Aquibium oceanicum: one gene and its partner. The protein of the gene in region 1 interacts with the protein of each later gene in a pairwise test. Links are inferred from orthologs where the notes say so. Each region holds a gene or a part of one and is shown in the gene's direction. Other genes may lie near its edges. The genes, in order: cysK and cysE.

The links.
Region 2: the proteins of cysK (region 1) and cysE interact in binary tests that used the Escherichia coli proteins (3 or more experiments, as listed by UniProt). The link is inferred for Aquibium oceanicum from one-to-one orthologs.

The regions. Positions count from the first base shown.
Region 1 is NZ_CP018171.1:676,255-684,072, reverse strand. The notes cover bases 3,318-6,180. They hold cysK (cysteine synthase A), read left to right. Parts: upstream 3,318-4,191; coding sequence 4,192-5,169; downstream 5,170-6,180. Other genes in these bases: BSQ44_RS03415 (MaoC family dehydratase), read left to right, coding at 5,567-6,046; BSQ44_RS03425 (type 1 glutamine amidotransferase domain-containing protein), read left to right, coding at 3,471-4,034; BSQ44_RS03430 (isocitrate lyase/PEP mutase family protein), read left to right, coding at 3,318-3,392. Also shown: BSQ44_RS03450 (HlyD family secretion protein), read right to left, coding at 1-735; BSQ44_RS03445 (MarR family winged helix-turn-helix transcriptional regulator), read right to left, coding at 732-1,253; dut (dUTP diphosphatase), read left to right, coding at 1,399-1,854; BSQ44_RS03435 (HAD family hydrolase), read left to right, coding at 1,851-2,543; more of BSQ44_RS03430, read left to right, coding at 2,580-3,317; BSQ44_RS03410 (imelysin family protein), read left to right, coding at 6,290-7,576; BSQ44_RS03405 (hypothetical protein), read left to right, coding at 7,642-7,818.
Region 2 is NZ_CP018171.1:2,352,879-2,360,751, forward strand. The notes cover bases 2,682-5,599. They hold cysE (serine O-acetyltransferase), read left to right. Parts: upstream 2,682-3,690; coding sequence 3,691-4,509; downstream 4,510-5,599. Other genes in these bases: BSQ44_RS11640 (enoyl-CoA hydratase-related protein), read right to left, coding at 2,781-3,587; BSQ44_RS11650 (DUF3126 family protein), read left to right, coding at 4,631-4,840; BSQ44_RS11655 (hypothetical protein), read right to left, coding at 4,853-5,584. In the rest of the region: BSQ44_RS11635 (vitamin B12-dependent ribonucleotide reductase), read right to left, coding at 1-2,172; BSQ44_RS11660 (DUF6949 family protein), read left to right, coding at 5,692-6,024; BSQ44_RS11665 (gamma carbonic anhydrase family protein), read left to right, coding at 6,052-6,579; BSQ44_RS11670 (transglutaminase-like cysteine peptidase), read right to left, coding at 6,680-7,237; BSQ44_RS11675 (PilZ domain-containing protein), read right to left, coding at 7,572-7,873.

The DNA.
Region 1 (7,818 bases):
GATGACGCCGTCGCCGGGCGCGACCACCCTGGTCAGGCCGAGCTTCCATTGTGCGTTCTCGCGCGCGGCCAGCGCGGCCATCACTGCGGGATGCTCGTCCGTCTCGATGTCCGGATTGCCCGCGAGCGCGGCCTTGGCGCTGGCTATCCCCTGCTGGGCGACGGCAAATTGTTCCTTTGCCTTGGCGAGGTCGTGACGCGCCGAATCGAGTGCCGACTTCGTGCCGATGCCCTTGTCGGTAAGCGATTCCTGGCGCTGCAATTCGCTTTGCAGGTAATCCACCTCGTCGCCGGCCACCTCCGCCTCGGCGAGCGACTTCTGGTATCCGGCGCGCAACTGCGCGACCTCGAGCCGCGCCGCCGCGAGGGCGGCATCCGCCTGCGCCAGCGCGATGCGGTAGGGTTCGGGATCGATCTCGAAGAGCACGTCGCCGGCCTTGACGTGTTCGTTCTCCGAAATGTCGGCCTCGGTGACGCGGCCGGACACCTCGGCCGTCACCGAAATGCGCGCCTGGCGCAGGTTGGCGTTCTCCGTCTCCTCATAGCGGCCGCCGGTGACCCAGACGTATCCGCCGCCCACCAGGAGCGCGGCGGGCACAGCGATCATCAGGAGAGGGCGCAGTCCGCGCCGCCTCTTCTTCGGAGCGGGTGCTTCGGGCGGCTGCGGCGCGGTGGCCTCGTCCATCTTCAGCGCGATCTCTTCCGCCGTCTCGTCGGCCTTCGTCCTGGCATTCATCCGTTCGTACCTTCCACTGCTTCCGGCACCCGCTCGTCGACCTTGGCGGCCGGACCCTGTTCGCACCGCGCCGGCTCTCCCTCGGCCAGGTTGGCGAGGATCGTCTCCAGCCCGCGCAGCAACGCGCTCCTTTCGGCCGAAGACATTCCGTCCAGCGCCTCCTGATAGATCGTCCCGGCGACCTCCTTCACGGCGCCGAAGGTCGTGCGGGCCTTGCCCGTCGGATAGACCACGCGCACGCGGCGGTCGGACGGCGACGGGCGGCGCTCGATCCAGCCGCCTTCTTCCATCCTGTCGAGCAGGCGCGAAACGCTGATGGGCTCGATCTCGAGCAGTTCCGCGAGCCGTGCCTGGGCCATGCCCTCTTCCTTGACGAGACGAAACAGTAGCCGCCACTGGGCCGCAGAGAGTCCATAGCCGGCCGCCCGCACCTCGAAGCGCTTGCGCAACAGGCGCGCCGCGTCGTGGATCAGGAACCCGAGCCTTTCCGTACCGTCAGTGTTTTTCATGAGCGCCATATATAATAAGCATGCTTACCTTTCAAGATAGTTACCACTGGGGAGCCATGCCGGCGGCACAGGCAAGACATGCATTTCATGCATGGCGGACGCCGATCCATCGCGAAGCTATTGACGCGCGGAGGACCCCCGGCCAAATGACGCCATGTCCATCGTTCTGCCGATCGTCCGCCTGCCGCATTCGCAAGGCCTCCCGTTGCCGGCCTACGAGACCGCCGGCGCCGCCGGCATGGATCTGAGGGCCGCGATCCCCGAAGACCGCAATCTCATCATCCTGCCTGGGCGCCGTGCGCTCGTGCCCACCGGTCTCATCTTCGAGATCCCCGCTGGCCACGAGGGCCAGGTCCGGCCGCGCTCGGGGCTGGCGCTGAAGCACGGCATCACCTGCCTTAACACCCCCGGCACCATCGACAGCGACTATCGCGGCGAGGTGCAGGTGCTGCTTGTAAACCTAGGCGACGCGGATTTCGCGGTGACCCGCGGCATGCGTATCGCGCAACTCGTTATCGCGCCGGTGCTCCAGGCGACGATCGAGGAGCGCACGCTGGCGCAGGAGACCTCGCGCGGCGCGGGCGGCTTCGGCTCGACGGGCGCCCGATGAGGCCACCCGGCCTGGTGATCTTCGACTGCGACGGCGTGCTCGTCGACACCGAGACGCTGGCCAACCGCAAGCTCTCCGAATGGCTGACGCAGGCCGGTTTCCCGGTAACCTACGAGGAATGCCGCCGCCGCTTCTGCGGGCGGTCCATGCGATCCGTCCAGGAGGAGATCGAGGGTACCGGCACCAACCTGGGTGTCGATTTCGTTGACCGCTGGAACGCCGGACTGCCCGAACTCTTCGCCAGTGGCGTCGAGGCCGTTCCGTACGTGGAAACGCTCATCGAGACTTTGCGCGCTGCCGGAATCCCCTACTGCGTGGCATCTTCGGCGCGGGTTTCCAAGATGCACATCACTCTCGGAGCGACCGGGCTTCTGCCTCGTTTCGAGCACGCGATGTTCAGTTCCACCATGGTCGCCCGCGGAAAGCCGTGTCCGGACCTCTTCCTGCACGCCGCCGACACGATGGGGTTCGCGCCCGCCGATTGCATCGTCATCGAGGACGCGGTGGCCGGCACGATCGCCGGTGTCGCCGCAGGCATGCGCGTCTACGCCTATTGCGGCGATCCCCTTTCGGACCGCGACGGCCTGGCCAAGGCCGGCGGCATCCTTTTCGACGACATGCGGCAGGTGTCAGGAATGATCGGCCTGGACCAACCGACCGGCTTTGCGAGGCACGGCGCGAGCGGATAAAATCGCGGCCGCGGGTTCACGGATTCAGGGACGGCCATGGACAAGAGCAGGGACATCGGCGCGGTCTTCCGCGCGCTGCATACGTCGGCGGACGCGTTCGTCATTCCCAATCCCTGGGATGTCGGCACCGCGAAATTCCTCGCCTCGCTCGGCTTCAAGGCACTGGCCACCACCAGCGCCGGCTATGCCTTTGCGCGCGGCCGGCCTGACGGCGGCATCCCGTTCGACGAGATGATCGCGCATTGCAAGGAACTCGTCGCGGCCACCGACCTGCCCGTCTCGGCCGATCTGGAGAACGGAAAGGGCGACACGCCGGATTCCGCCGCCGAAACGGTGTTCGCAGCCGAAGCCGCCGGTCTCGCCGGCTGCTCGATCGAGGATTTTTCCGGCGACGAAACGAACGCGATCTACGAGTTTCAGCATGCGGTAGAGCGTGTGGCAGCGGCGAGTGAAGCGGCACGATCGCTTCGGCGCGACTTCGTGCTTACGGCGCGAGCGGAGAACTTCCTGCACGACCGGTCCGATCTCGACGACACGATCCGCCGCCTGAGAGCCTTCGAAGAGGCCGGAGCGGACGTGCTCTACGCGCCCGGACTCACCAGCATCGATCAGGTGAAGGCGGTCTGTTCGGCGCTCACGAAGCCGGTCAACATCCTCGCGGTTCCGGGATTTTCCGTCCGCGACCTCGCGGAAGCCGGCGCCAAACGTATTTCGCTCGGCTCGAAGCTTACGACCGCAGCCTTCGGCGCCGTCGAGGCGGCGGCGCGGGAGATGCTGGACGAGGGCACAGTCGACTTCTCGCGCAAGGGCACTTCCTTTGCCCGTCTGCAGGCGCTGTTTTCCGACTGACGACTGTTCCTCGACGGGCACCGAACAAAAGCGCATCTGGGGCGTTCTCCTGCGTTACCATTCAGCAGGAGCAAGATCATGCCCGACATCGCGCAATCGAGGATCGCGATCCTCGCCACCAACGGCTTCGAGCAGTCCGAGCTCGAGGTCCCGCTGTCGAAACTGCGGCAGGCGGGCGCAACCGTCGACGTCGTCTCGCTGGAGAGCGGCGAGATCAAGGGGTGGGACAAGAAGGATTGGGGCGAGCCCGTGACCGTTGATCGCGTCCTGGATCAGGCTAATGCCTCCGACTACGACGCCATCGTCCTGCCGGGCGGGCAGATCAACCCCGATCTGCTGCGCGTCGAGAAGAAGGCGATCGATTTCGTGAAGGCCTTCGCCCGCGCCGGCAAGCCGGTCGCGGCCGTCTGCCACGCGCCATGGCTGCTCATCGAGGCGGACCTCGTGAAGGGCAAGCGTGCGACCTCGTACCACTCGATCAGGACCGACATGATCAATGCCGGTGCGAAGTGGGAAGATTCCGAAACCGTGCGCGACGGCAATCTCATCACCGCGCGCAACCCCGGCGATCTCGACGCCTTCGTCGAGGCGATCGTCGAGGCCGTCGAGGGGACTTCGGAAAAGCGTTCCGCCGCGGAGTAGCGGATCGACTCCAGCGGCGGCGGATGCGGCGTCGGGGTTTTCCCTCGGCGCCGCTTTCGCTTTGACGCTCATCCGTAGAAAACTATTCCTTGCCGAAAAGCGGCCATTGGGGTTTCGTAGCGTCGAACGACCTCCCGCGGGTCGATGGAGGAACGACATGAGCGACGCCAACGAGAATGCACGCAAGCCGGGACGGGGGCGGATCTACTCCTCCATCACCGAAACGATCGGCGACACGCCCATCGTGCGGCTGGACAAGTTCGCGAAGGAAAAAGGCATCGTCGCCAACCTTCTCGCCAAGCTCGAGTTCTTCAACCCCATAGCCAGCGTCAAGGATCGCATCGGCGTCGCGATGATCGATGCCATGGAAGCAGATGGCCGCATCAAGCCGGGCGAGACGACTTTGATCGAGCCGACCTCCGGCAACACCGGCATCGCGCTGGCCTTCGCGGCTGCGGCCAAGGGCTATCGCCTGATCCTGACGATGCCGGAGACCATGTCCATCGAGCGCCGCAAGATGCTGGCGCTGCTCGGCGCCGAACTCGTGCTGACCGAAGGCCCGAAAGGCATGAAGGGGGCGATCGCCAAGGCCGAGGAGCTCAAGTCGACCATCCCCGGCTCGGTCATACCGCAGCAGTTCGAGAATCCGGCGAACCCGGACATCCACCGCAGGACCACCGCCGAGGAGATCTGGAACGACACTGGCGGCGAGGTCGACATCTTCGTGTCAGGCATCGGGACGGGCGGCACTATCACGGGCGTCGGGCAGGTGCTGAAGCAGCGCCGACCGGGGCTGAAGGTGGTCGCCGTCGAGCCGGAGGCCTCTCCGGTTCTGTCCGGCGGCCAGCCGGGACCGCATAAGATCCAGGGCATTGGTGCAGGGTTCGCGCCGAAGATCCTCGACACCTCCGTCTACGACGAGGTGATCGCCGTCTCCAACGAAGACGCCTTCGCCAATGCGCGGCTACTTGCCAGGATCGAGGGGGTGCCGGTCGGAATCTCGTCGGGCGCGGCGCTTCAGGCGGCGGTGATCGTGGGAAGCCGCGCCGAGAACGCCGGCAAGACCATGGTCGTCATCATCCCGTCCTTCGCCGAGCGCTACCTGTCGACCGCGCTCTTCGATGGTCTCGGCTGATCGATCCGATCAGGAGAAACGCACCCGCGAATCGGCGGCGACGCGACCCTGGCGACGTGCGCAGGCCGGTCCAGGGCCGCGCATGTAGTAGCGCTCCGGCCGATAGGTAGGCATCACGAACTCGCGGATTGCGCAGGCGCAACCGAAGATGCTGCTCAAGAACGTCATTGTCCCGTGTCCCGATGTCCGGATAGTCCCTTCCGAAACAGGCTCATCCTACCAGCCGATTCTGAATGTCCGGTGAATCGCGCCGGTAAGGATCGTTTCCGTGCTGACGAATCGTAGCTTTTTCGTGAACGCCATAGTGATTAACCCCATCCGGCGCTCAACCCTTCCCAGCCCACCGCACGCATTCTAGAAGGCGCGCATCCGGTGCAGCGCGACGCGGAGATGTGGAATGCCGAGACAGGACCTGACGTTCGAAAGCATGGCCGGTCTGGTCGGACAGGAACTCGGCATCTCGTCCTGGATCACCGTCGACCAGGAGATGATCGATCGGTTCGCCGAAACAACGCATGACCGTCAGTGGATCCATGTCGACGTGGAACGCGCCCGCCGCGAGAGCCCGTTCGGCGCCACGATCGCGCACGGGTACCTCACGCTCTCGCTCATTCCGGTCATGAGCTACGAGATCGACGCCCGTCCTCGAGACGTCGCAGCCACGTTGAACTACGGGCTGGACAAGGTCCGCTTCCTGACTCCCGTGCGGGCGGGCTCGCGTGTGCGCATGCGATCGAAGCTTGTTTCGTTCGAACCGAAGGGCGTCGGTCAGTTCCTGATGAAGTCGCTCAACACGATCGAGATCGAGGGTGAGGAAAAACCCGCTCTGATCGCCGAGGCGCTCGCCATGGTCATCCGGACCGGCGGCGCGGCATAAGAGCGCGGAACAGTGCTTCAACGGATCGACTGCTCTCGCCGGCAACTCCCGTATAACATGACTTTTCTGCTCAAGTCAGTTTAGAATAGTTCTAAACTATTGATTTGTAAGCACTTTGTCCCCCTTTCGCGAATTGACAGGCGTCCTCCGGAGAGTCTTTATGTCGCGACGAAGGGCTGACGCGCGACGCTCCCAACCGCGCGACCGCTCTGTTCCAGCAAGACGGCATTCGAGGAGGCGACAATGGCAAGCTCAGCAACCCGGACCCCGCGACGCATGGCGGTCTGCGCCGTCGCCGCGATCGTATTTTCGCCGGCGGCGTATGCTCAGACCGATTTCCGCCCGGTGCTGCAGACCTATTCCGATATCGCGCTGGCCAAGTATGAGGATTCGCTCGCAGCCGCGAAGGCCCTGGACGAAGCGGCCGATGCACTGATCGCAAATCCGTCGAAGGAGACGTTGGAAGCTGCGCGAACCGCCTGGAAGGCGTCCCGCATTCCCTATCAGCAGACCGAGGCGTACCGCTTCGGCAACCCGATCGTGGACGACTGGGAAGGGCGCGTGAACGCCTGGCCGCTCGACGAAGGTCTCATCGACTACGTGGATGCGGCCTACGGCACCGAATCCGACGACAACGCGCTCTACACTGCCAACGTGATCGCCAATCCGTCGATCGAGATCGGCGGAACGGCGGTGGACGCCAGCGAGATCACCCCCGAATTTCTTTCAGGCACGCTGCAGGAAGCCGGCGATATCGAAGCGAACGTCGCCACCGGCTACCACGCCATCGAATTCCTCCTCTGGGGCCAGGACCTGAACGGGACAGGCGCCGGCGCCGGCGAGCGGCCCTACACCGACTATGACCCGGCGAACTGCACCGGCGGGCACTGCGATCGCCGCGCGCAGTATCTCGACGCGGCGACCGACCTGCTCGTTTCCGACCTGGAGGAGATGGTCGGCAACTGGCAGGAGGGCGGAGAAGCGCGGCAGAACCTCCTGGAAGGCGATCCCAAGGCGGGCGTCGCCGCTATCCTCACCGGGCTCGGCTCCCTCTCCTACGGCGAACTGGCCGGCGAGCGCATGAAGCTCGGCCTGCTGCTGCACGATCCGGAGGAAGAGCACGACTGCTTCTCCGACAACACGCACATCTCCCACCTCTACGATGTGGTGGGTATCCGCAACGTCTATCACGCCGCCTACGCGCGCACCGACGGCACCAGGATCGAGGGCCCCTCGGTGTCCGATCTCGTCAAGCAGGTAGACCCGGCGCTCGACGAGGAACTCTCCGGCAAGCTCGACGCCACCGTGGCCGCCATGGAGGCCATGGAGGAGCGCGCGAAAGGCGGCGAGGCCTACGACCAGATGATCGGCGAGGGCAACGAGGCGGGCAATGCCGCCGTGCAGGCGGGGATCGACGCGCTCATCGACCAGACCCGCTCCATCGAACGGGCCGTGGCCGCCCTGCAGCTCGACGGCATTGCCTTCGAAGGGTCCGACAGCCTTGACAATCCCGACGCCGTATTCCAGTGAGCAGGAGCTGTAATGTTATTACGTTACGTATCACTGAATTCATCGGGGACCATTCGGATATGAGCATGCTTCGCACCACGTCACTCCTGGCCGCTTTCGCTTCAGCCTGGACGCTCCTGCCGGGCAGCGCTTTCGCCGAGCCCGTGGAGCTCCCGGTCGTGGCGGAGACCTATCCGTACCTCGAAGGGACGCTGGACCTGGAGCTCGGCAACGATTGGGTGTTCCGCGCCGACGACCCCGGA
Region 2 (7,873 bases), 1.7 Mb from region 1 along the record:
GAGCGTGCGCAGGGCTTCGGGAACCGCGCGGTTGATGATCTTGAAGTAGCCGCCGCCGGCGAGCTTCTTGAACTTCACAAGCGCGAAGTCGGGCTCGATGCCGGTGGTGTCGCAGTCCATGACCAGCCCGATCGTGCCGGTGGGCGCGACGACCGTCGCCTGGGCGTTGCGGTAGCCGTGCTCCTCGCCGAGCTCGATGGCGCGGTCCCAGGCGGCTTTCGCGTGCTCGACCAGCGCCGGCTGCTTGAGGTCGGAGGCGACGAGCGGGACGGGGTGGACCGACAGCTTCTCGTAGCCGTCGCGTTCGCCATAGGCAGCCCGGCGGTGGTTGCGCATGACGCGCAGCATGTTCTGCGCATTGCGGTCGTAGTCCGGGAAGGCACCGAGCTGGCCGGCCATCTCCGCCGAGGTGGCGTAGGCGACGCCGGTCATCAGCGCGGTGAGCGCCGCGCAGATGCCGCGACCCTCGTCCGAATCATAGGGAATGCCGGAGGTCATCAGGAGCCCGCCGATGTTGGCATAGCCGAGGCCAAGCGTGCGGTACTCGTAAGAGAGTCTTGCGATCTCCTTCGACGGGAACTGCGCCATCATGACCGAGATCTCAAGCACGATGGTCCACAGGCGAACCGTGTGCTCGTAGGCCGCGATGTCGATGTCGCCGCCATGCTGCCGGTAGGGCAGGAGGTTGATGGAGGCGAGGTTGCAGGCCGTGTCGTCGAGGAACATGTATTCCGAGCACGGGTTCGACGCGCGGATGGCGCCCGCCGACGCGCAGGTATGCCAGTCGTTCATGGTGGTGTTGAAGTGCAGGCCCGGATCGGCCGAGGCCCAGGCGGCATAGCCGATCTTCTCCCACAGGTCGCGGGCTTTGAGCGTCTTCATCACCTTGCCGTCCTTGCGGGCGGTCAGGTTCCAGTCGCCGTCGGCTTCCACCGCGCGCAGGAAGTCGTCCTTGAGCGAGACGGAGTTGTTGGAGTTCTGGCCGGAGACCGTCAGGTAGGCTTCCGAGTCCCAGTCGGTGTCGTAGGTCTTGAACTCGATGGCCGTGTAGCCCTGCCGCGCAAACTGGATGACGCGCTGGACGTAGTTTTCCGGCACGCCGTCGCGCTTGGCATCCTTGATGGCGCGCTTCAGCGCCGGGTTGCGGTTGGGATCGTAGCAGTCGCCGTCCGGCCCCTCGCAATTGATGCAGGCCTTCATGACCGCGGACATGTGCTTCTTGACGATCTTGGAGCCGGTGACGAGCGAGGCGACCTTCTGCTCCTCGCGCACCTTCCAGTCGATGTAGTCCTCGATGTCGGGATGGTCGATGTCGACCACGACCATCTTGGCGGCGCGGCGCGTGGTGCCGCCCGACTTGATGGCTCCGGCCGCACGGTCGCCGATCTTGAGGAAGGACATGAGGCCGGACGAGCGGCCGCCGCCCGAAAGCTTCTCGCCTTCGCCGCGCAGGTGGGAAAAGTTGGAGCCGGTGCCCGAGCCGTACTTGAACAGGCGCGCCTCGCGCACCCACAGGTCCATGATGCCGCCCTCGTTGACGAGGTCGTCGGCGACCGACTGGATGAAGCAGGCATGCGGCTGCGGGTGCTCGTAGGCCGACTTGGACTTGGTCAGCTTGCCGGTGAAGGGATCGACGTAGAAGTGGCCCTGGCCGGGACCGTCGATGCCGTAGGCCCAGTGCAGGCCGGTGTTGAACCACTGCGGCGAGTTGGGCGCGACGCGCTGGGTGGCGAGCATGTAGGCGAGTTCGTCGCGGAAGGCGCGGGCGTCTTCCTCGGTGTCGAAGTAGCCGCCCTTCCAGCCCCAGTAGGTCCAGGTGCCGGCGAGCCGGTCGAAGACCTGGCGCGCGTCGGTCTCGGACACGTAGCGCTCGTCCTCCGGCAGCTTGGCGAGTTCGGCCTCGTCGGCGACGGAGCGCCACAGGAAGGAGGGGACGGAGGTCTCCTCGACCTTCTTCAGGCGCGCAGGGACGCCGGCCTTGCGGAAATATTTCTGCGCCAGCACGTCGGTCGCCACCTGGCTGAACTGTGCCGGGACGTCGATGTCCGCGAGCCGGAAGACGATCGAGCCGTCCGGGTTGCGGATTTCGCTGACCGCCTTGCGGAATGCGATTTCCGCATAGGCCGCCCGCTCGCCATGACCTTCCTTCGTGAACCGCCGTTCGATGCGCATCTGAAGTCCCTCTGATCCCTAAATATAGAGCCTTTTCCACAGGCCATCCATGGCCGTCTCGAAGGCAAATGTCCGCCGCATCCGGGCCTCCCGCGGGACGCCCGGCTCTCCTTCCGCAGTTTGTCGCCTGATGGACATGGACACCGCCGTTACGCTGGCACCGCCCCGGTCTCCGACGAACCCCTCGCGGGTTCCGATCTCACGCTCGACACGAGTCCCCTCTTCAAGCGAAAGAAGCCGTATCTAGTACCAAGGGTGGGCGCAAACACTAAATATAGTGTTAACAAGAGATTTACGCCACCTCTAAAATTTGTCGCTCGTCCCCACGAGCCAGACAAAGCCGCCATCTCTCCGCCAGCCTCGCAACAGGCGGAAAACGGACCCCACGCACCAAAATCAGGAAAAATGACCAGTCTTCAACGCACCGGCCGCGCCCTCGAAACGCGAGCGCATGACCTATAAAAAGCGACTCGCCCGAAGGCGTCAAGGGCTCGTTTCGCGACAGCTTCGTGACGCTAGATGTTGTGGGCTGAGGTGTGGATAGCGGGGATGCGCTCACCGGGACGGTTGCGGTTCCGGAAGGGCAAGCGGCGCGCCGCCCGGCGCCTCTATCGGCCCTCGAAACGGGGCGGTCGCTTCTGCCGGAAGGCTTCCCGGCCCTCGCCGTAGTCGCGGCTGTCGAAGGTGAGGGTGCCGAGTTCCTCCGCACGCTTCCTGTCGGCCGGCTCGTTCGTCAGCACGGCCCGGATGGCTGCCTTGGAGGCGCGCACGGACAGCGGCGCGTTTTGCGCGATCTTGCCGGCGATCTCTCCGGCCCGGGTTTCGAGTGCTGCGAGATCGGCAACGACCTCCAGGAGGAGGCCGGCCTGCCTGGCCTCCCGTGCGCCGAGGCGGTCGGTGGAATAGGCGAGATAGCGCGCCATCTGGATGCCGGCCGAATGCACGATGTCCTGCATGGCGTCGACCGGATAGGCGAGGCCGAGCCGGGCGGCGGGCACACAGAAAAGCGCGTCCTCCGTCGCGATGCGGATGTCGCAGGCCGCCGCGATACCGAAGCCGCCGCCAAAGCAGATGCCCGAGATCGCCGCGATGGTGGGAACGGGCGCATTGCGGATGGCGGCGAAGGCGGCCGAATTCGCCGCCTCGTAGCGGCGCGCGGTGTCGGCATCGGCGCGCAGTTCGGAGAATTCGCCGATATCGGCTCCGGCGGAGAAATCTCGGCCGGCACCGCGCAGCACGATCGCCCGTGTCGCCGCATCCTCGCCCGCAGCACAGACCGCGGCGGCCAGCGCCCGCCACATGTCGAACGTCAGCGCGTTCTTCTTTTCCGGCCTGTCGATCGTTATGGTAACAACACCGTCATCGTTGCGGGCTACCGCTATGCGGCGTTCCAGTGCGGCTTGATTCTCGGCCATTTCAATCCAATTGAAGAAGCGTTGAGGAAATTGCAGTTCTATGGCGAGCGGTTCTGGCGTAAGTTCCGCGCCTCGACAAGCCGGGAGCGAAGGGAGCGAAGGCATGAGCACACGCAGCATCCGGTCCAGCGAGATCCATCCCGTCGATCCCATCTGGGATTCGGTGCGCCAGGAGGCCGAGGCCACCGTCCAGCGCGACCCGCTGATGGCCGCTTTCCTCTATTCGACGATTCTCAATCATGATTCCCTCGAGGGCGCGGTCATCCACCGCATCGCCGAGAGGCTGGGGCACAACGACCTGCCGGCCAACCTGATCGGCCAGACGTTCGAGACCATGCATCGCGCCAATCCCGGCTGGAGCGCAGTGGTGCGGGTCGACATCCAGGCCTACTACGATCGCGACCCGGCCTGCGACCGGTTCATCATGCCCGTGCTCTACTTCAAGGGCTTCCACGCCATCCAGACGCATCGCCTGGCGCACTGGCTGTGGAACGAGGGTCGCCGGGACTTCGCGCTCTATCTGCAGAGCCGTTCGTCGGCCGTCTTCCAGACCGACATCAACCCAGCGGCGAAGCTGGGCAAGGGCATCTTCATCGACCATGCCACCGGCCTGGTGATCGGAGAGACGGCGGTCGTGGAAGACAACGTCTCGATGCTCCATGGCGTGACGCTGGGCGGCACCGGCAAGGCGGGGGGCGATCGGCATCCCAAGATCAGGCACGGCGTCCTCATCGGTGCGGGGGCCAAGATCCTCGGCAACATCGAGATCGGCCATTGCACGAAGGTTGCCGCCGGTTCGGTCGTTCTCAAGTCCGTGCCGAACAACAAGACGGTTGCCGGGGTGCCGGCGCGCATCGTCGGGGACGCCGGCTGCAACGAGCCTTCCCGCGCGATGGATCAGTTGCTCAGCGGCGAGGAGTGATCCGCCGAGTGAACCTCGGGCCTTTCGGGGCGTTCGGGGTTTACATCCGCGAGGTGCGCGTGTCAGAAGCGCCGCCAATGCGGCGCGACGCCGCGCAGCCCCAGCGACCGGGAGAAGTCGATTGAAAGCCGAAGAAATCAGGAAGCTAGACGCCTATTTCAAACGCACGTTCCAGAATCCCACCCTCGAGGTGAAGGCGCGCCCGCGCAAGGACGATTCCTGCGAACTCTACGTCGGCGACGAATTCCTCGGCATCATCTTCAAGGATGAAGAGGAAGGCGAGCTCTCCTACAATTTCTCGATGGCGATCCTCGACGTCGACCTGCAGTGAGGTCGACCCGGATCAGGGTCCGGTCCTGATCGTTGCCTTCGAAAAGGCCATGATGGCGGCGTCGATCCTCCGCCAGTCCGCGAGCAGGCTGGACGGAAAGCGGTAGACCAGCGCGAGATCGTCGCCCACGAAAATGTCGCGCTCGCAGCCGGCCAGCGACTGCTCCGCCGCCGCCCCCGTCAGGCATCGCGCCGTGAAGGTTCCTGAGCCCGGCGCTTCCGGACCGACGACCAGCATCTCGTCCATGTAGCCCGACTTCTCGATGAAGTCGTAGAACGTCAGCCCGGCGGGTCCCGCCCTGCCGGGAGTACGCACGAGCGACCTGTAGATCGGTTCCAGCCGGCCGCTCATGTCGCGCGACATCATCCTCGGTTCGAACGTCAGGAACAGGATGTTGCGGGCACCGCCCACATTGTTGAAGTCGTCGCGCAAATCGGCGCGGTATCCCTTCATTTCCGGCCATTTCAGGTAGAGGTGCAACCCCGCCGCCACGCCGTCGCGCCTTTCGCTCTCGAAGCGGATTGCGTTGGACTGCACGACCAGGACGTTGTTGCCGATCACGATCTCGCGCAGCGTCTGGTCTTCGGAGTGACCGCCGAGAGCGATCGAGCCCCCGACATATCGGCCGCCGATGCTGATCAGGGCCGACAGGACGGCCATCGCGGCGAAGACCGCGAACACCTTCAGGACGAAACCTTCGCCGAAAGCGGCTGTGGATTGCGTGTCGGAAGCGGCTGTCGGCAACTTGGCTTTCCCGAGCGATTTTGCGAGTGCCGATCCGGGACAGCCCGGCGGCATGGATCTTGCGAGTCGCCTGACCTTGGGACTACTATGGTAAAGGGACGGTAAAAATGGTGGGCATCTGGCTGGTCTCCTTCGTGTTCCTCTCCGGCCTGGTGTTCTCCGGGATCGGCGGGACCGTGCTCGAGATGTGGGGCGGCCGCAGGCTTGCCTTCTCCGATCCATTCGTGTCTCGCGAACACGTGGTGCGGTCGCTCTGGATGACCGCCGTGACCGGACCCTTCATGCTGGTCAACGAGGCGGCATCGGCGTTGCGCGAGCGGCGGATCGGCGTTCCCTCCCTCTTCAGCTGCGTCCTGCTTTCGCTGACCTGGGTCTTTCTGACCGGCATCGTCGTGCTGGACGTTGCATTCTTCCTGTCCGATCTGCTCTTTAAGGCCTGACATTCGCGGAAGACGGGAGAAGGCTGAATGCCGATCTATGCACTCGACGGAAACTCTCCGGAGTTCGACGACCGGGCATCCAACTGGATCGCGCCGGACGCGACGCTGGTGGGAAAGGTCAGGCTCGGCCGCAACGCCGGCATCTGGTTCGGCGCGGTGCTGCGCGGCGACAACGAGGACATCGAGATCGGCGAAGACAGCAACGTGCAGGAACACACGGTGATGCACACCGACCTGGGATTTCCGCTCGTGGTGGGCAAGGGATGCACCATCGGCCACCGCGCCATGCTGCACGGCTGCACCATCGGCGACAACAGCCTGATCGGCATGGGCGCCATCGTGCTCAATGGCGCCCGCATCGCGGAAGATTCGCTGGTGGGGGCTGGCGCACTCGTCACGGAAGGCAAGGTGTTTCCGCCGCGCTCGCTGATCGTCGGCTCGCCCGCCAAGGCTATCCGCGAACTCGACGACAAGGCCGTCGAACTGCTGCGCTGGTCTGCGGCCCACTACGTCGAGAACGGCCGTCGTTTCCTGAAGGGCCTCACCGCCGTCTGAAGCTCCCCCAAAAAAGTTGGAGCCGGCCCTGGGGACAAAGGGCCGGCTCCGTGTGCCCGGTCGTTGGGGACGGGGAGGGTGGGGACTCGACCGGGAACCTCTACTGAACGCTGGCGACCGACGTGCTGCGGCCGTCCTGTATGGAAACCCACTCGCCGGAATTGCGCGAGGACTGACGTTTGAGAAAACTGTAGTTCGTCTCGGACCAGGGCAGGACGAGCGCTTCGAGATTGTCGAGGACGAAGTCCCCGAGATGCGTCTCGACCGTCAGGACCGCATGGCCGTCGCCGTTCGGCTGGCGCACGACCGTGACCAGCAGATTGGACGCGGGCACGCCTATCGCCATCAGTCGGCGCCGCTTTTCGAGGACGTAGTCCTCGCAGTCGCCGACGGTATCGGGATAGGACCAGAATTCCTCGCGGCCCCACATCTCGTAGTCCGTCAGCGGCGCGACCTGGGTGTTGACCGCATGGTTGATCTGGATGATTTCCTTCCAGAGCTTCCGCGACAGTTCCACCGGATGCGGCCGTGCGGTGCGTACCGTGCATTCGGCCGGCAGCCGGCGGCAGAATTCGTAGTGGCCGACCGGCTGGGTCGTGCGGCCGCCGATGGCCATGAAGGGTTCGCTCGCAACCGCGCCGAAGCTTCCCGCAATCATCAGCGCTGCCGTCCAGAGCGCCAGCCTTTGTCCCCGCATTCCCATTGCGATTTCTCCCCGTTCCGAGAGTAGAATGGCAGAGACCGATTTATTTCAGGCGAAGTGGAGCGTGCGAATTTAAGTAAAGACCTGTTCTGATCTGATAGAAACAAGAATAAAACTGTAATTCAATTTATCTAAAATTTGATCGTTTCGCGGGCGAAGCCGGCTGCCGCTACAGGACGCGCTATCCTTATCGCCGGCGACACCCGGGGCGGAGCGCAAGAGGAAGAGCGGGCAAGGGGATGCGATCGCGGCTTTCGGCGCGACGCAGGTACAGGAGCAGCCGAGAGGCCTACTGGTGTACGGGAGGGCTGAGATCCGTCTCGATCGTGTCGGGACGCTGGAGGGAGGCGAACTCCACGGCGACGCCGTCCTCGAAGTGACGGACGACGCGTCCGCGCATCGTGCCCAGGGTGACCGGCGTTCCGAGGGCCGGTTTCACGTCGATCTCGATGGCGGCGCCGGAAAGCGACAGGTCGACGATGCGGCAAGGGTAGTTGCGCCCATCCGTGAGATGCAGTTCGCTCATAGGATTGCGCGGCAGGACGCGTTCGTGGCGACGGTCCTCTGGCAGGTCGAGTTCGTGCTTGTTGG